2 regions of the Pseudomonas sp. McL0111 genome follow, and region 2 is predicted to be linked to the other one. Evidence: predicted binding sites of a transcription regulator. Region 2 holds the regulator's gene; the other holds the start of a gene.

Region 1 (9,738 bases), 2.7 Mb from region 2:
GCATTCCCAGGCGATGCGAACGCCGTCGTGAAAGCCCTCGACCCGGAACGGCTCGCCCGCTTCCAGGTAGCGTTCGCCATCGCGCGGGATCATTTCATCGAACTTGAGCGTATTGGTTTCCCGGTCAACTTCGATCAGATAGCTCTGAAAACGCTGGCTGCGCTCGTGGAACGTGATGATCAACGGATCGTGGCTTTCTTGCAGCTGGCGCAGGTTGCTGGAGATTTCCAGTGGCGTGGTGAGCACCTTAGGTGGCTGCGGAGCATCATCATTGGGCACGGTGTATCAATCTCCAGACAAAATATGACTACGACTAGCCAGCATTTTGCCAGCATGTTTCGCGGGTTGATAGAGCTGGCGCATCAACGGCTCATGCCTGGCTGAGCGGACGCGGCATTGCAGGTCTGGCAAAAGTGCCGCTGGCGTCATACAGCGCTGGCGGTTCGCCCCCGGTGAGGATTTTCAGCTGATTGGCCGTGGTGGCCTGCTGGATCAGGATCGACTGGCCATTCTTGACGTTAGCCGTCTGGCATTCGGCGAGGAGGTCAGTCAGAACGTCGCTTTCGCTGAGTAATTGCGTGCCGATGCTCGACTGTGCGGCCAGTTGTTCCAGGCCTTGACGGTCGAGCGGCAGGTTGAGGCTGGCAAGGATTTCACTGCGCTTGCGGCCATGCTGTTCAAGCAGAATGATCAATGCCTGTTTGCGCGCCAGAATGTCTTCCAGCACCGGCATGTCGCGACCGTGCAAAGCGATGGATTCGGATTGCAATAACTCCAGCAATTGTTGAGCTGGAGCAAAGTCGTCGGTGATCAGTTGCAGTAAATTAGTGTCGTGCATGGCTGGCCTTGGGTGTTAAGCGTCCAAAAGCCTCGCGCAGGCAAAGGCCTAGCGCTGGGCTTCGAAGTTGAGCAGTTTGCTGGCTACACGGTTGCTGTCGACTTTATAGCTGCCATCGGCAATCGCTGCTTTCAACTCGGCCACGCGGGCTTTGTCGACGGCAGGCTGATCGCGCAGCTTGTCAGTGACCTTCTGCAACTGTTGAGCCTCATTGCTGAGGTGTACCGATTCCCCGCTTTTAGCGGTACTGGCCGTTTCGGCCGGGGTATTCAGCGGCGCGGAACTGCCGTTTTCGGCGGCTTCCTTCGGTGCGCTGGTACGCGTACTGCCTGTAAGTGACGAGGAGCTGTTCAAACGGCTGAAATCGATGACCATGATAAAAAACCTCTGGGAATTTGGACGCTTGCCATGTTTTCGGCCATCCCCTGGAAAACTTTAGGCACATTTACTCAATGAGCCTGCATGCGCCGGCGCGTGTCCTGCTGCGGCACAGTTTAGGGAACAGGCTGGGTCAGCGCCAGTTTTCTCCATGGACATTCACATTGAAACTTCCACTTGGCCCGGCGCGATGACTTGCGCCTTGATGACTCGTTGGGAGTTGAGGTTTTTCACCCGGATCTGTTCTTTCAAACCACCGTTGGACAAGGCTTCACCGGGCATGCGCACGGCCAGTGTGCCACTGCGCGCAATGATCACCACTTGGTCGCCTTTACGCACGACTTCGGCCTGTTCGAGGTGCACCAGGGTTATCACCTGATCGGCGACCGTTGGTCGGGTTAATTTCTGCCCGATTGCCTCGTCTACCGACGTCAGGAAGCCCTGATTGATCACGCTGACGTCGCGCTCGCGCAAGGTCACGTCCTGCGGCTCGATAATTCCGGCGCGTTTGAGTGGGCGAGTGGTGGTCACAATCTCGCGAAACAGGCGGACTTGAGCGGGTACGAACACCGTCCAGGGCGAGGCGCCTTCGCAGCGAACCTTGACGGTAACCCGGCCCAATGGACGTGCCGGACTCTCCAGGGAGGCTGTCAATTCCTTGTCGCACATAGGCATGCGCATACGTGGATCGAGCTGTTTTACCTCGATTTCATAGCGGCCTTCCGTTTGACTGCTAGCCAGATAGTCTTCTACGGTGAACTCAAGAAAGCCCTGAGTGACGCCGATAAGCATGTCAGGCAAGGTAACCGCATCAGCAACGGCAGGGCTGCCGGCAGAAAAAGAGCAAACGGCCATCACCGCGCAAAGGTATCTGCGGCTCTGGGATGTCAGGTGTCGGAAAAATGTCGTTTGAGCGTTCATACGAGTTAAAAAGCAAGCGCCGTGCCGTTTAGCAATGAATGTGCGTCGCAACAACACTTGGCGTTGATGTAGGAGTCTGGGCATGGCTGGTGTAATGGATTCGGTGAACCAGCGCACGCAACTGGTGGGGCAGAATCGCCTGGAGCTGTTGTTGTTCCGTCTCGACGGCCAGCAGCTCTACGGAATCAACGTGTTCAAGGTGCGGGAAGTGCTGCAATGCCCGTCGCTGACGTTGATGCCCAAGTCCAGTCCTGTCGTGTGCGGGGTGGCGAATATTCGGGGGGCGACCATTCCGATCCTTGATCTGGCAATGGCAACCGGCTCGGGTGCGTTGAAAGACAAGAACAACCCGTTCGTGATCATCACGGAGTACAACACCAAGACCCAAGGGTTTCTGGTGCGCTCGGTGGAACGCATCGTCAACATGAACTGGGAAGAGATCCATCCGCCACCGAAGGGTACGGGTCGCGATCATTACCTGACCGCTGTGACTCGAGTGGACAATCAGTTAGTCGAAATCATCGATGTCGAGAAGGTACTGGCGGAAGTTGCGCCGACACCCGAAGCGATTTCGGTCGGCGTGGTCGATGTCGAGACCCAGCACAAGGCGTTGTCGTTGCGGGTGTTGACGGTCGATGACTCGTCGGTGGCGCGCAAGCAGGTCTCGCGTTGCCTGCAAACGGTCGGCGTCGAAGTGGTGGCGTTGAACGACGGCAAGCAGGCGCTGGATTACCTGCGCAAGCTGGTCGATGAAGGCAAGAAGCCGGAAGAAGAGTTCCTGATGATGATCTCCGACATCGAGATGCCGGAGATGGACGGGTACACCCTGACGGCGGAGATCCGCAGCGACCCGCGCATGCAAAAGCTTCATATCATCCTGCATACTTCGTTGTCCGGGGTATTCAATCAGGCGATGGTCAAGAAAGTCGGTGCCGATGACTTTCTGGCCAAATTCCGCCCTGATGACCTGGCATCCCGGGTAGTCGACCGGATCAAAGCAGCAGATATCAGCTAGGGGCGTTTTGTCCCTGGTGATCAACACGATTTAAGAGGCGGCATCATTGTCTACGGGTAATTTGGATTTCGAACAGTTCCGGGTCTTCCTGGAAAAGGCCTGTGGCATTTTGCTCGGCGAAAACAAGCAGTACCTCGTCTCGAGCCGTCTCAACAAACTGATGGAACAGCAAGGCATCAAATCCCTGGGTGAGCTGGTTCAGCGCATCCAGACCCAGCCGCGCAGTGGTTTGCGCGAGCAAGTGGTCGATGCCATGACGACCAACGAAACCCTGTGGTTTCGGGATACCTATCCGTTTGAAGTCTTGAAGAACAAGGTGCTGCCCGAGGCGATCAAGGCCAGCCCCAACCAGCGTCTGCGGATCTGGTCGGCGGCCTGTTCGTCGGGTCAGGAACCGTATTCGCTGTCGATGTCGATTGACGAGTTCGAGCGCGTTAACCTCGGTCAGTTGAAGATGGGCGTGCAGATCGTTGCCACTGATCTGTCCGGTCTCATGTTGAACAACTGCAAGACCGGCGAGTACGACAGCCTGGCAATCGGTCGCGGTTTGTCGCCCGATCGCCTTCAGCGTTACTTCGACCCGAAAGGGCCGGGCCGCTGGGCAATCAAGGCGCCGATCAAGAACCGCGTGGAGTTTCGCTCGTTCAACCTGCTCGACAGCTACGCCGCTCTGGGCAAGTTCGACATCGTGTTCTGCCGCAACGTACTGATCTACTTCTCCGCCGAGGTGAAGAAAGACATTCTGTTGCGTATTCACAGCACGTTGAAGCCGGGTGGTTATCTGTTCCTTGGCGCTTCCGAAGCGCTGAACGGTTTGCCGGATCATTACCAGATGGTCCAGTGCAGCCCGGGGATCATTTACCAGGCGAAATGATTGCAGCGGCAATACAAAAAACGGCAGGCCCGCAAAGGCCTGCCTTTTTTTTTGCCCGGAGAAATTCTCCCAGACACCAAAAATCCCTGTGGGAGTGAGCTTGCTCGCGAAGATGCCGTCATATTCTGCATTTGCATTGGCTGACACTCCGCCTTCGCGAGCAAGCTCGCTCCCACAGTTGTCCGGTGGTGACAGTAAGAGGGGGGGGGGCAAGCGGCAGAAAAGCGGCATCTGGCGGAAACCGGTTGCCGCTTTTCTGGCATTGCCGCATTGCCGTTGCCCGCAAAGCCCCGGTTTTCGGGGGTTTTAAAATTGGCACGCGGCTTGCTATAGCCCTGTTACGAAAAACCCGGTCACCTGAAGGTTCCCGACATGAGCATCAGCTTCGATAAAGCGCTCGGAATTCACGAAAAAGCCCTGGGCTTCCGCGCCCAGCGTGCCGAAGTCCTGGCCAACAACATCGCCAACGCCGATACCCCGAACTACAAGGCTCGGGATCTGGAATTCTCCAAAGTGCTTGAAGCACAGAGCCAGAAAACCAACAACGGCACCATCGCCCTGAACATGACCAACAGCCGTCATATCGAGGCCGAGGGTCTGGGCAATGGCGACGAGTCGCTGATGTATCGCACGCCGATGCAGCCTTCGATCGACCAGAACACCGTGGATGCCCAACTGGAACAGTCCAACTACGCGGAAAACGCCGTGGGCTTCCAGGCCAGCTTCACCCTGCTCAACAGCAAATTCAAAGGGCTGGTTTCAGCCCTGCGCGGAGAGTAATTCATGTCTCTATCCAGTGTTTTCAACATTGCCGGTAGCGGCATGAGCGCGCAGACCACGCGTTTGAACACCGTGGCCTCGAACATCGCCAACGCCGAAACCGTCTCGTCGAGCATCGACCAGACCTATCGCGCCCGTCACCCGGTGTTCGCCACCATGTTCCAGGGCGGCCAGAGCGGCGGCAGCGATTCGCTGTTCCAGAACCAGGACGCTGCCGGCCAGGGCGTACAAGTCATGGGCGTGGTCGAAGACCAGAGCAACCTCGAAGCACGCTACGAGCCGAACCATCCGGCGGCCGATGCCAAAGGCTACGTCTACTACCCGAACGTCAACGTGGTGGAAGAGATGGCTGACATGATTTCCGCGAGTCGTTCGTTCCAGACCAACGCCGAAATGATGAACACCGCCAAAACCATGATGCAGAAGGTACTGACCCTCGGTCAGTAATAAGGGGCGACTGCGATGAGTGTTTCCGATATCAGCAACACCATAAGCACCAAAGACCTGTTGGCCAACTCGTCGAAAAAGACCGGTTCGACCGCCGATGGCATTGCTTCGGCCACTAACAGTTCCACCGGCGGCCAGGCGCTGGGCAAGGACGCGTTCCTGCAATTGCTGGTTACCCAGCTGAAAAACCAGAACCCGCTCGACCCGCAGGACAACAGCGCATTCGTTGCCCAGTTGGCACAGTTCAGTAGCCTGGAAGGCATCACCACGCTGAACTCTACCGTGAGTGGCCTTGCTGGCAACTACAACTCCTCGCAAGCGCTGCAAGCGTCGTCGCTGGTCGGCCGCAACGTGATCGTGCAGACCAACACGGCACAGCTCGATGATCCGACCAAGGGCCTGACCGGTTCGGTCACAGTGCCTTCGTCCATCGCTGGTGGCACCGTGACCATCACCGACAAGGACGGCAAGACTGTTCGCACTATCGACTTGGGTAGCCGCGCCGCTGGCGCCGCCAGCTTCACTTGGGATGGCAAAGACACCGCCGGCACCGTCGTGCCTGTTGGCACATACACCTTTAAGGCCAACGCACCGATCAACGGCACCGCGACGGACTTGGCGACTTACCTTCCAGCTACCGTCAACAGCGTGACGATCAGCCAGACCGGCGGCGAGCTGATGCTAAACCTGGCCGGCAAGGGCTCCGTTGCCCTGTCCAAAGTACAAACCATTGGTATATAGAGCCGACTAACCGGCACAAAGGAGTGGAATATGTCTTTCAATATCGGCCTTAGCGGTCTCTATGCAGCCAACAAACAACTGGACGTGACCGGCAACAACATCGCCAACGTCGCGACCGCCGGATTCAAATCGTCCCGTGCAGAATTCGAAGACGTCTACTCAGCGACTCGCCTGGGTAGCGGCAGCAAAGTGATTGGTAACGGCGTGCGCCTGGCCAACGTTTCCCAGCAGTTCACCCAAGGTGACATAAACAACACCGGTAACGTGTTGGACATGGGTATCAACGGTTCCGGCTTCTTCACCATGAGCAACAACGGCTCGATTTCCTATACCCGTGCCGGTACGTTCAAGGTTGACGACGCTGGTTACATCACCAACACCGATTACACCTCGCGTCTGCAAGGCTACGGTGTGGATGCCAATGGCAAGATCATCAACGGCGTGTTGACTGACCTCAAGCTCGATACTTCGAACCTGGCGCCGAAGTCCTCATCGCTGGTGACATCGAGCATCAACCTGGACTCGACTGCTCCGGTGATCGACGACACAGTGGCGGCCGGCAAGTTCGACCCGACGAACCTTGCGACCTACACCAAGTCGTTCAGCACGCCGATTTATGACAGCCAGGGCAACATGCACCCTATGGATCAGTACGTGGTGAAAACCGGTGCCAATACCTGGAAGGTTTACACCCTGGTAGACGGTCGCAACCCGGATGCTACCGGTAGCGATCCGAAAACCACTCCGCCAGTGGCCTCCACCATGACTTTTGACTCTGCGGGTAATCTGACTCAAATCAGCACGCCTAATCCGGCGAATCCTGCAGCTCCAATCATCAGCAGTGACCTGACCCTGAAAAACTGGAAGCCGGGCACTGTAACCAACGGTACCTTTACGCCTAACGGCGCATCTGCCAACACGGCGGGCGTGACCATTTCCATGGCCAAGACCACTCAATACAACGCTGACACTTCGCGCACGATTCCAACTCAGGATGGCTACGCCACTGGCCAGATCACCAACCTGACCATCGATGGCACCGGTACGCTGTTCGCCAACTTCAGCAACAACCAGAACAAGGCGATCGGCCAGGTTGCTCTGGCCAGCTTCACCAACGAACAGGGCTTGCAGGCAGTCGGCGGTACCAGCTGGAAGGAAACCTTCGCATCGGGGATCCCGGGCTATGACTCTCCGGAAACCGGTACTCTGGGTTCTATCCAGTCCAACTCGCTGGAAGAGTCCAACGTTAACCTGACCAACGAACTGGTAGACCTGATCAAGGGCCAGAGCAACTATCAGGCGAACGCCAAGACCATTTCCACTCAGAGCACCATCATGCAGACCATCATTCAGATGACCTGATATTGATGCTTTGTAAAAAGCTGTAACGGAAAGCCCCTCTTTGAGGGGCTTTCTTGTTTAATGCGCGCGCCGGGGCCATTCGCCTGCGGTAATCGTATTTGGGCGGGCGTATTCATGCGCTTGCTCACGCACTACCCGGGCACCAATGAGCGGTTTGCCCAACCACTGACAGGGATGTAACGATTACTCCATGGTTTTTTTATCTCGCTCCCGAATCGCGTTCGGGACGCTGCCCGTTATTGCCCTGCTGGTCTGGTTTTTATGGGACCAAGGGTGGGGCACCACTCCAAAGAAATACCTGACGACGTCAGTCACCGTCGAAGATCTTGAAGAGACCGTATTGGCCAGCGGTATGGTCAAGCCCTTCCAGCAAGTCAGTGTCGGCGCTCAGGTCAATGGGCAACTCCAGAGCCTGAAGGCCGGGTTGGGCGATACAGTGCGCCAAGGCCAGCTACTGGCAGAAATTGACCCGCTGTTGCAACAGAATGAGCTGCTCAAGTCGCGGGCTGCGTTGCTCAGTGTCCAGGCGCAATATAAAGCCCGGCAGGCGATGATCCGCCAGTACGAGCTTGATTTCCGTCGCAAGCAAAACCTGGTTGCGAGTGAGGCCGGATCGCGGGCCGATCTGGAAATTGCCGAGGCGCAATTGCAAAGTTCGCGCGCCGAATTGGCATCCCTTGCGGCACAAATCTCCCAAGCGGAGATTGAAATCAGGATCGCCGAAGTTAACCTGGGTTACACGCGTATCAGCGCGCCGATGGACGGTGAGGTCATTGCCGTGGTGACCAGGCAAGGCCAGACCGTCGTTTCCGCACAGAGTGTTCCGACATTGCTGATCCTTGCCAGACTGGACCGGATGACAGTCGAGGCGCGGATATCTGAGGCTGACGTGGTTCGGGTCAAGGCAGGCCAAGCCGTATCCTTCAATATTCTGGGCGATCCGGATCGGCGCTTTACAAGTCGTATCCGTGCGGTAGAGCCAGCCCCTGAGTCCATTGCCCGGCAGGATCAAATGCAGGGTTCTGGAGGCTCGACAGCAGGAGGCGCGGACGCGGCGGTGTATTACAACGCTCTGTTTGACGTACCCAATGACGATCGTTCGTTGCGCACCTCGATGACGGCGCAAGTCAGTGTTTTGCTCGATTCGGCGCAAAAAGCTACAACGGTTTCGGTGGCTGCGCTGGGCAAGCGCGCCGCTGACGGCCGCTACGAAGTGCGCCGACTGGTTAATGGTCAACCGCAGACGGTGCTGGTGAAAACCGGTTTGCGCAATGACTTGAATGTTCAGGTGCTGGACGGGCTCAAAGAACATGACGAAGTCGTCCTCGGCGAAGAGCCGGAGCCTCAATGAGCAGCGCCAATGATCTTTGCGGTTTGACGCCAAACCCCTTGAAAGAAGTGCTGCCAGTCACGCCGTTGTTGTCCTTTGAAAGCGTGCAGCGGTGGTTCGCCGATGGCGAGGCCAGGACTCATGTGCTGCGTGACGTGAACCTGGCGATTACCGCTGGTGAAATGGTAGCGATCATAGGGCCTTCCGGCTCTGGAAAGTCCAGTCTGATGAATATCCTCGGATGCCTGGATCGTCCTTCCGCAGGTCGCTACTGCATCAACGGTGTCGATATGGCCCGGATGAGTAGTGATGAGCTGGCAACGCTGCGTCGTGAGCATTTTGGATTCATTTTTCAGCGCTTTCATTTGCTGTCGCATCTGAGTGCCGAGGCCAACGTTCAGGTGCCGGCCATCTACGCCGATCAACCGTTTATCGAGCATCAGCAAAAAGCCAGGGCGCTATTGCTGCGCCTGGGGTTGGGGCAGCGCATGCAGCATCGGCCGGGGCAGCTTTCCGGTGGTCAGCAGCAACGGGTCAGCATTGCCCGTGCGTTGATCAATGGTGGTGCGGTGATCCTTGCCGACGAACCCACCGGTTCGCTGGACTCGCGTAGTGGTGAAGAGGTGATGGCGATCCTGCGCGAGCTACATCGCAGCGGTCACACCGTCATTATCGTGACCCATGATTCGCAGGTGGCGCAGTACGCTGACCGCATCATCGAGATTCATGACGGCGAGATCATCGCTGATCAATTAAATGCCGAGTGCAAAGCGCTTCCGGCACAGACACCTGAGCCTGAAGAAAATACAGATCAAGGTCGCGATGGAGTGGCGGTGCATTGGCGTCGCTTCAGCGAGGCTTTCAAGATGGCCTGGATTTCCCTGTGCAGCCATCGTATGCGTACATTGTTGACTATGCTCGGGATCATCATCGGTATCGCCTCGGTGGTTTCGGTGGTGGCGCTGGGGCAGGGTGCACAGACCCGAGTGCTACGCGATATCAGTGCCATGGGCACCAATACCATCGATGTTTATCCCGGCAAGGATTGGGGG
Region 2 (9,738 bases):
GGCAGATCGTCGGCCTGCTTGGCCCGAACGGCGCCGGCAAGACCACCTGCTTCTACATGATCGTCGGTCTGGTGCAGGCTGATCAGGGCCGCGTACTGATCGATGATCTGGACGTCAGCCATCAGCCAATGCATGGCCGCGCTACTGCGGGCATCGGCTATCTGCCGCAAGAAGCGTCGATCTTCCGCAAACTGTCAGTGGCCGACAACATCATGGCCATCCTCGAGACCCGCAAGGAACTCGACAAGGCCGGTCGTCGCAAGGAGCTGGAAAGCCTGCTGCAGGAATTCCACATCAGCCACATCCGCGACAACCTCGGCATGAGTCTGTCCGGTGGTGAACGCCGCCGGGTGGAAATTGCTCGCGCCCTGGCCACAGCGCCGAAATTCATCCTGCTCGACGAACCGTTCGCCGGTGTCGACCCGATTTCGGTCGGCGATATCAAGCAGATCATCCATCACCTCAAGGCCAAGGGCATCGGTGTACTGATCACCGACCACAACGTGCGTGAGACCCTGGATATCTGCGAAACCGCCTACATCGTCAACGACGGTCAACTGATCGCCGAAGGTGATTCCGCGACCATCCTGGCCAACGATCTGGTCAAGGAAGTGTATCTGGGCCACGAGTTCCGCTTGTAAGCACGACGGTACTCGGTCAGCCGCCCGGGTGCTGTAACGATGAAGCAGGTTTAATTCGCTTTAATTGTTACAGCACCCTAGGCAAACACCGCAGTTTCAGGCATATAATTTGCTTAAGTTTGGCGCTCCGGCGCCCTGTAGTGGATGGCGCATGAGCGCCGGCGAATAAGGTGTTAAGCCCCTGCCATGAAACCATCGCTAGTCTTGAGAATGGGCCAGCAGCTGACGATGACACCGCAGCTGCAACAGGCCATCCGCCTGCTCCAATTGTCGACCCTGGATCTGCAACAGGAAATCCAGGAGGCTCTGGAATCCAATCCGATGCTCGAACGCCAGGAAGAAGGCGAAGACTTCGACAACACTGATCCCCTGGCCGACAACCCCGAACAGAAACCCACCGAAATCCAGGAACCCTCCTATCAGGAAACCGCCCCGACGGTGGATAACCTCGAGGACGGCGAATGGAACGAACGCATTCCCAACGAGCTTCCGGTAGACACTGCCTGGGAAGACGTCTACCAGACCAGCGCCAGCAGCCTGCCAAGCAACGATGATGATGAGTGGGATTTCACCACCCGCACCTCTGCCGGCGAAAGCCTGCAAAGCCATCTGCTGTGGCAACTGAACCTCGCGCCGATGTCCGACACCGATCGCCTGATCGCTGTGACCCTGGTCGATTGCATCAATAATCAGGGCTACCTCGACGAAACTCTCGAAGAAATTCTTGAAGCGTTCGATCCGGAGCTCGACATCGAGCTGGACGAGATCGAAGCCGTCCTGCACCGCATCCAGCAGTTCGAACCCGCCGGCATCGGTGCGCGCAATCTGAGCGAATGCCTGTTGCTGCAATTGCGTCAGCTGCCAGCCAAGACCCCGTGGCTGAGCGAAGCCAAGCGTTTGGTGACCGACTACATCGATCTGCTCGGCAGCCGCGACTACAGCCAGTTGATGCGCCGCATGAAGCTCAAGGAAGATGAACTGCGTCAGGTCATCGAGCTGGTGCAGAGCCTCAATCCGCGCCCGGGCTCACAGATCGAGTCCGCCGAAGCCGAGTACGTCGTACCCGACGTGATCGTGCGCAAGGACAACGAGCGCTGGCTGGTCGAGTTGAACCAGGAATCGGTACCACGCCTGCGGGTCAACGCGCAGTACGCCGGTTTCGTCCGTCGCGCCGACACCAGCGCCGACAACACCTTCATGCGCAATCAGCTTCAAGAGGCCCGCTGGTTCATCAAGAGCCTGCAAAGCCGCAATGAAACCCTGATGAAAGTAGCCACTCAGATCGTCGAGCATCAGCGCGGCTTCCTGGAATATGGCGACGAGGCCATGAAGCCGTTGGTCCTGCATGACATCGCCGAAGCGGTCGGCATGCACGAATCGACGATTTCCCGGGTTACCACGCAAAAATTCATGCATACCCCGCGCGGTATTTATGAGCTGAAATACTTTTTCTCCAGCCACGTCAGTACCTCCGAAGGCGGTGAATGCTCGTCCACGGCGATCCGCGCGATCATCAAAAAACTGGTTGCCGCGGAAAATCAGAAAAAGCCGTTGAGTGACAGCAAGATCGCTGGTTTACTGGAGGCACAAGGCATTCAGGTGGCTCGCCGCACCGTCGCCAAGTACCGCGAATCCCTCGGGATCGCGCCTTCGAGCGAACGCAAGCGGTTGATGTAAGCCACGTTACAGCGTTCCAGTGGCAGGCTTTTCGGCCTGCCGCTTTATGCACTGGCAACGAAGGAGAAGCGGTATGCAAGTCAACATCAGTGGACACCAACTGGAAGTGACCAAGCCCCTGCGCGAATACATCGAGCTCAAACTCAAGAGGCTCGAGGGGCATTTCGACAAAATCACCAACGTGCAGGTCACGATGACGGTCGAGAAGTTGAAACAGAAAATCGAAGCCACCTTGCATATACCCGGCAACGAAGTGGTCGCCAACGCTGAACATACCGACATGTATGCAGCCATTGACGCCCTTACCGACAAGCTGGATAAACAACTCAAAAAGCATAAGGAAAAGACCCAGAGCCTCCTCCAGGGCGCGACCGGTCGTTAACTCCCCCATCCCATGATCCGACTTGAAAGTATCCTGACCCCCGGCCGTTCCCTCGTGAACGTGCCGGGCGGCAGTAAAAAGAAAGCCCTCGAGCAAATTGCCAACCTGATCGCCCGCGAAGTGCCGGATCTGGAGATGCAAGATGTCTTCGAGGCGTTGATCGCCCGTGAAAAACTCGGTTCTACCGGTTTTGGCAACGGCATCGCCATTCCCCACTGCCGCCTGAAAGGCTGCGAAGCGCCCATCAGCGCCTTGATTCACCTCGAAGCACCCATCGATTTCGACGCCATCGACGGCGCACCGGTTGATCTGCTGTTTGTACTGCTGGTGCCGGAAGCTGCTACCGATGCGCATCTGGAATTGTTGCGTCAGATCGCCAGCATGCTGGATCGCAAGGACGTGCGCGATAAATTGCGCAGCGCTTCAAGCAACGAAGCCCTGTACCAGGTTGTACTGGACGAACAAAACGGGCAGTAATCATGCGTTTGATCATCGTCAGTGGCCGTTCCGGCTCAGGTAAAAGCACCGCGCTCGATGTTCTTGAGGACAACGGCTACTACTGCATCGATAACCTGCCTGCAGGTTTGTTGCCGGAATTGGCCGAACGCGCGCTGATCCACACCGAACTGGCCCAACCGTTAGTGGCCGTTTCGATTGATGCGCGCAACTTGCCAAGCCATCTCTCGCGCTTCCCCGAGCTACTTGAAGAAGTGCGCAGTCGCCATATTCAGTGTGACGTGCTGTATCTGGATGCCGACGAAGAAACCCTGCTCAAGCGTTTCTCGGAAACCCGTCGTCGTCACCCGCTGAGCACCGCCAACCGTTCGCTCGCTGAAGCGATCAACGATGAAACCGCCCTGCTCGGCCCGATTGCCGACCTGGCCGACCTCAAGGTCAACACCACCAATCTGAACCTGTACCAGTTGCGCGACACCATCAAGCTGCGCCTGCTGAACCAGCCGGAGCCGGGTACGGCGTTTCTGGTCGAGTCGTTCGGCTTCAAGCGCGGCATGCCGGTGGATGCGGATCTGGTGTTCGATGTGCGTTGTCTGCCCAATCCATATTGGAAACCGGAGCTACGCGCACAATCGGGTCTTGATGAGCCGGTAGCCGAATACCTGGCAGCCCAGCCGGAAGTCGAAGAAATGTTCCAGGACATTTTCGCTTACCTGCACAAGTGGCTGCCGCGTTTCGCCGCGAGCAATCGCGCCTACGTCACCATTGCCATTGGCTGCACCGGGGGGCATCACCGCTCCGTCTACCTGACCGAACGTCTGGGTCAGGCCCTGCAGAAAACCCTGAAGAATGTCCAGGTCCGCCACCGCGACCTCACTTAAAGGATTCACACCGCGATGCCTGCTCTGGAAATTGAAATCATCAACAAACTGGGCCTGCATGCCCGGGCATCGGCCAAATTCGTTGGCGTCGCGGGACAGTTTCAGGATTGCTCGATCAGAGTCGGACGCACGCCAGCAACCACGGTCGATGGCAAAAGCATCATGGCTATGATGATGTTGGCGGCCGGCAAGGGCACCAAAATCTACTTGAGTACCGAAGGGCATCAGGAACAGGAAGCGCTGGATGCGCTGGTGGCGTTGATCAACAACTACTTCGACGAAGGCGGTTGATCATAAAAGATCAAAAGATCGCAGCCTGCGGCAGCTCCTACAGTTGGAATGTGTTTCCCTGTCGCAGGCTGCGATCTTTTTGTTTTAGCCTAACGCAGTATCCATCACCATCATCAGACAGAACCCGCTCAACAGCCCAAGGCTGGCCATTTTGTCGTGACCATTGCGTCGCGACTCCGGAATGATTTCGTGAGTGACCACCAGCAGCATCGCACCTGCCGCCAACGCCAGCCCCAGCGGCAACAACAACTGCGCAAGACTGACCAGCCAGGCGCAGAGCAGCGCAAATACCGGCTCGACCAATCCTGACGCCGCGCCGATCAGGAACGCCTTGACCCGCGACATCCCGGCCCCAGCCAATACCAGCGCAATCACCAGACCTTCCGGCACATCCTGCAGGGCAATGCCCATCGCGAGGCTATCGGCGTCAGGCATGCCGCCGCCGGCAGAAACACCGACAGCCATGCCTTCAGGGATGTTATGGGCAATGATTGCGAACACGAACAGCCAGATTCGCGGCGGTATCACTGGATGTTCGACAGTGCCAACGAGCATTTCCGGCGAAGCGCCCGAGACCTGACGATCCACCAGAAACAGCCCGAACGCGCCGAGCATGATGCCAAAGCAGATCAGGCCGCTGGCCGCCCACGGAGTCAGGCCCAGACTTTCAGCGGCGGCGATTCCCGGCACGATCAGCGAAAACGCGGTCGCCGCCAGCATCACCCCGGCGCCAAATCCCAGCAGCGTATCGCTGAGTATTTGCGGCATGCGCCGAATCACCAGCACCGGCACCGCTCCGAGCGCCGTGCCGAGGGCGCAGATCGCGCCGCCCTGCAACGCTCGTGACAGTCTCGGCTCAAGGTTCAGCCATTCAAGTCCATGTGCCGCCAGCAACGTCATGCCCGCCAGCAGCAACAATGATCCCACTGCGTAACGAAACATACGCCCGCCGCCGATCGCCAGTGTTTCAGTGCCCATAGTCAGCCTTGGATTGTTTTTATTGGAGACTTAAACCAGTGCGGCTTGATAGCGCGCAGCAACTTCAGGCCAATTGATCACGTTGTAGAACGCGTTGATGTATTCCGGGCGGCGGTTCTGATAACGCAGGTAGTAAGCGTGCTCCCAGACATCCAGACCGAGAATCGGCGTATTGCCGTTCATCAACGGGCTGTCCTGGTTACCGCTGCTTTCAACTACCAGCGTCTTCTGCGGAGTCACGCTGAGCCATGCCCAGCCGCTGCCGAAACGGGTCAGCGCGGCTTTGGTGAAAGCCTCTTTGAAACTGTCGAGGCCACCCAGTTGCTCGTCGATGGCCTTGGCCAGCGCGCCGTTTGGCTTGCCACCGCCGCCAGGCACCATGACTTCCCAGAACAACGAATGGTTGGCGTGACCACCGCCCTGATTAATCACCGCTGCGCGGAGTTTTTCCGGCAGTTGCTGAACGCTGGCGACCAGTTTCTCCACCGGCCACTCGGCGTATTCGGTGCCTTCTACTGCGGCATTGAGGTTGTTGATGTAGGTCTGGTGATGCTTGGTGTAGTGGATTTCCATGGTTTGCGCATCGATGTGCGGTTCCAGGGCATCGTAGGCGTAAGGCAAGGCAGGCAAGGTAAAAGCCATTTCAATGGACTCCATGGTGATGTGAGGCTGAGGCACGGCGCGCATTGCCAGTGTCCGGGTGCAGCAGACGCTGGGTTCGCGGGTATTCGCCGTGCTCGCTGATGAAATTCAACAACTCGACGTAGGTCTTGCTGCTCTGGCGCAACGCGGCCTCACGCAAGGCCGGGCGCAGGCGCTCGTCCTGCATGGTCTGCAATAGCCGTTGATGGATCGCGCAGAGGTATTCGGCGCTCTCCTCCGGCTGGTTCAGGCGCAGGTGCAAGTCCGCCAGGTTGTGATGGGAAATCACACAAGCCGCCACCGCTTCGTCGGCATCCGCCCAACGCTCATACAGCACTTGCGCCAGCGCCAATGCTTGCAGGTAAGCCTCGCGGGCATCGATCAGTTCGCCCAGCATGAAGCAGCGATTAGCCCGTTCAATCGTGCGTTTCCAGTGCTCCATGGTGAGCCTCCAAAGCGGTTGCGGTGATTACACGCCGCCGGCGGTGAGTTTCTCGGGATTGAGCAACTCTTCCAGTTGGCTGCGCGACAGGTCGGTGTGCTCCAGCGCGACGTCGATCACCGGGCGACCCTGCTTGTAGGCCTGCTTGGCGATTTCGGCGGCTTTCTGGTAACCGATGATCGGATTGAGTGCGGTAACCAGAATCGGGTTGCGCGACAGCGCTTCCTTGAGCCGCGACTCGTTGACCTTGAAGGTGGCGATTGCCTTGTCCCCCAGCAAACGGCTGGAGTTGGCCAGCAACTCGATGCTGCTCAGCAGGTTGTCGGCGATGATCGGCAACATCACGTTCAGTTCGAAGTTGCCCGACTGACCGGCAATGGTGATCACCGAATCGTTGCCGATCACTTGCGCGGCAACCATCGCGGTGGCTTCCGGAATTACCGGATTGACCTTGCCCGGCATGATCGACGAGCCCGGTTGCAGCGCTTCGAGTTCGATTTCACCGAGACCGGCGAGCGGACCGGAGTTCATCCAGCGCAGGTCGTTGGCAATTTTCATCAGCGACACGGCAGTCGCCTTGAGTTGTCCGGAGACCGCAACGGCGGTGTCCTGAGAACCGATCAGGGCGAACAGATCCTTGCCTTGAGTGAATTGCACGTCGGTAAGTTGGCTCAACTGACGGCTGAAACGTGCAGCGAATTCCGGGTGAGCATTGATCCCGGTGCCGACCGCCGTGCCACCCTGAGCCAGCGCTTGCAGGCTCGGAAGTAAGTCTTGCAGATGGCCGATATTGGCCTTGAGCTGTTGCGCCCAGCCATTGAGCACCTGACTCATGCGCACCGGCATCGCATCCATCAAATGCGTGCGGCCGGTTTTGACGTGATGGTGAACCTGCGTGGCTTTGCTTTCGATCACTTGCACCAGGTGCAGCAGCGCCGGCAGCAGTTGCTCATGCAGGGCCAGCGCGGCGCTGACATGGATGGTGGTCGGAATGATGTCGTTGCTGCTCTGGCCGCAGTTGACGTGATCGTTAGCGTTCACAGGTTCGCCGAGCAGGCGGGTAGCCAGCGTGGCGATCACTTCGTTGGCGTTCATGTTGGAGCTGGTGCCGGAACCGGTCTGGAAGATATCCACTGGGAAATGCTGCATGAAATCGCCTTCCAGTAGACCCTGAGCGGCATCGCTGATGGCTTTGCCCTGCGCAGCGCTGATCTGGTTGAGTTCGACGTTTGCCCGCGCGGCTGCGGCTTTGGCCAGGATCAGCGCGCGGATGAATTGCATCGGCATTGGTTTGCCGCTGATCGGGAAATTATCCACTGCGCGCTGGGTTTGCGCGCCGTAGAGAGCGTCCACCGGCACCTGCAATTCGCCCATGCTGTCGCGCTCAATACGTGTCTTGGTCATCTGAAAATCCTTGCACCAGTTCAATAAGAGGAATCGAGGGTTGCAACTCGCAGGTCGCCAGTTGCCAGGAGTAGCTTTGCCAGCGCTTGAGCCGGCATTTGCACAAAGACAGGCGCTCCATTTCACGCAGGGGGCGCCAGGCTTGATCGAGACAGAGGCTGCGCCAGTGCCACGGCAGCGCAATGTCGGTGGCCGTGTCGAGCAGCAGACGGAAGGAGGTTTCAGCGATGGTCCAGGGTGAGGTGGCCGTGCAACACGACAGATAACGGCCTTCCGCCAGATAGTGTTCGATCAGGCGCGGCTCGTCGGGGTCCATCGCGCAACGAATCTGGCGGCTCATCCAGCGCCAGCTTTCAAGGTAAGGCTGCTCGTGCAAGGCAGAACTCATGATTCGGGGCTCATCCGATAATGAGATTTATTATTAGATGATAATGAGAACCAAAACAAGCGTGCCTGTACAGGAAGCCAGACACAAAAAAGGCGCGCCACCCGGTTGGGTGGCGCGCCTTTTGTGTAACGGCCGAGCGTTAGCTGCCCGCCACCGTCATCCGCTCGATCAATACCGAGCCTGTGCGAATGTTGCTGCGCAGTTCCAGATCGTTACCGACCGCGACGATCTGCTTGAACATGTCGCGCATGTTGCCGGCGATAGTCACTTCCTGCACCGCAAACTGGATTTCGCCATTTTCGACCCAGAAACCCGCAGCACCACGGGAATAATCGCCGGTCACCATGTTCAGGCCATGGCCCATCAGTTCGGTAACCAACAACCCGCGCCCCATACGGCGCAGCAGCGCAGCTTGATCTTCGTCGCCATGGGTGACGAACAGGTTGTGCACGCCGCCAGCGTTGGCGGTGCTTGGCATGCCGAGCTTGCGACCGGAGTAGGTGCCGAGAATGTACGAGACCAACTCGCCTTTTTCGACGAACGGCTTGGCGTAGGTCGCCAGGCCATCACCGTCGTACGCCGAGCTGCCCATGGCGCGCATCAGATGTGGGCGCTCATCGATGGTCAGCCACTCAGGGAACAGCGTCTGCCCCAAAGTGCCTTCAAGGAACGACGACTTGCGATACAGACTGCCGCCGGAAATCGCCGAGAGGAAACTGCCGAACAACCCGCCCGCCAGCTCGGCGGAAAACAGCACCGGCACTTCGCAGGTCGGCACCGGACGCGCGCCGAGACGGCTCGCCGCCCGTTGCGCAGCACGCTGACCGATGCTCACCGGATCAGCCAGCAATTCGCCCTGACGGCTCACGTCATACCAGTAGTCGCGCTGCATCTGGCCATCAGCCTCGGCGATCATCACGCAACTCAGGCTGTGCCGGGTCGATGAATAACCACCGATGAAACCGTGGCTGTTGCCATAAACGCGGCAACCCTGATGCGTGCTGAGCGTGGTGCCATCGGCATTCTTGATCCGCGCATCGGTATCGAAGGCCGCCGCTTCACAGATCAACGCTTTCTCGATGGCCTGCTCCGGGGTGATATTCCACTCGTGAAACAGATCGAAATCGCGCAGGTCCTTGGCCATCAGCGCAGCATCGGCCAGACCCGAGGCTTCGTCCTCGGAGGTGTGCTTGGCAATGGCCAAAGCAGCGGCAACCGTTTCACGGATCGCGTCCGGACCGGTGGCCGAGGTGCTGGCCGAACCTTTGCGCTGACCCACGTACAAGGTGATACCAAAACCCTGATCGCGGTTGAACTCGACAGTTTCGACCTCGCGCTGACGTACTGAAGTCGACAGGCCCTGTTCCAGCGACACCGCCACTTCACAGGCACTGGCGCCCTGACGCTTGGCTTCGGCGATGATCTGCTCGACTTGTTCCTGCAGTGCCGGCAACGCTTGCGGGCCGACGCTTTGAACTGCACTCATGCTCATCTCCACTCAAATTCTGCTTTCGGCTGGGGTCATCGAGCGACCGGGCCGGACAAGCGGCCCCCGA

Evidence for each region. Region 2 encodes sigma-54, which starts transcription at its own class of promoters, with help from an activator protein. Its sites were predicted from a motif close to ANTGGCATNNANNTTGCTNT; they were not measured.
Region 1: a site for sigma-54 is predicted at 4,338-4,357, ahead of flgB (flagellar basal body rod protein FlgB). Genes of this name have one in related genera too.

The regions. Positions count from the first base shown of each region.
Region 1 is NZ_CP199585.1:3,187,410-3,197,147, forward strand. Features, by position in the region: gene ACTWLJ_RS14550 (flagellar brake protein) at 1-279, opposite strand, end outside; gene ACTWLJ_RS14555 (flagella synthesis protein FlgN) at 371-838, opposite strand; gene flgM (flagellar biosynthesis anti-sigma factor FlgM) at 887-1,213, opposite strand; gene flgA (flagellar basal body P-ring formation chaperone FlgA) at 1,376-2,137, opposite strand; gene ACTWLJ_RS14570 (chemotaxis protein CheV) at 2,220-3,152, shown strand; gene cheR (protein-glutamate O-methyltransferase CheR) at 3,199-4,026, shown strand; gene flgB (flagellar basal body rod protein FlgB) at 4,399-4,806, shown strand; gene flgC (flagellar basal body rod protein FlgC) at 4,810-5,253, shown strand; gene flgD (flagellar hook assembly protein FlgD) at 5,269-5,994, shown strand; gene flgE (flagellar hook protein FlgE) at 6,025-7,356, shown strand; gene ACTWLJ_RS14600 (efflux RND transporter periplasmic adaptor subunit) at 7,547-8,707, shown strand; gene ACTWLJ_RS14605 (MacB family efflux pump subunit) at 8,704-9,738, shown strand, end outside.
Region 2 is NZ_CP199585.1:529,332-539,069, forward strand. Features, by position in the region: gene lptB (LPS export ABC transporter ATP-binding protein) at 1-641, shown strand, start outside; gene ACTWLJ_RS02570 (RNA polymerase factor sigma-54) at 828-2,318, shown strand; gene hpf (ribosome hibernation-promoting factor, HPF/YfiA family) at 2,392-2,700, shown strand; gene ptsN (PTS IIA-like nitrogen regulatory protein PtsN) at 2,713-3,177, shown strand; gene rapZ (RNase adapter RapZ) at 3,180-4,037, shown strand; gene ACTWLJ_RS02590 (HPr family phosphocarrier protein) at 4,053-4,328, shown strand; gene ACTWLJ_RS02595 (ZIP family metal transporter) at 4,413-5,306, opposite strand; gene ACTWLJ_RS02600 (superoxide dismutase) at 5,337-5,948, opposite strand; gene ACTWLJ_RS02605 (hypothetical protein) at 5,950-6,390, opposite strand; gene ACTWLJ_RS02610 (class II fumarate hydratase) at 6,418-7,794, opposite strand; gene ACTWLJ_RS02615 (FagA protein) at 7,775-8,182, opposite strand; gene pmbA (metalloprotease PmbA) at 8,322-9,668, opposite strand.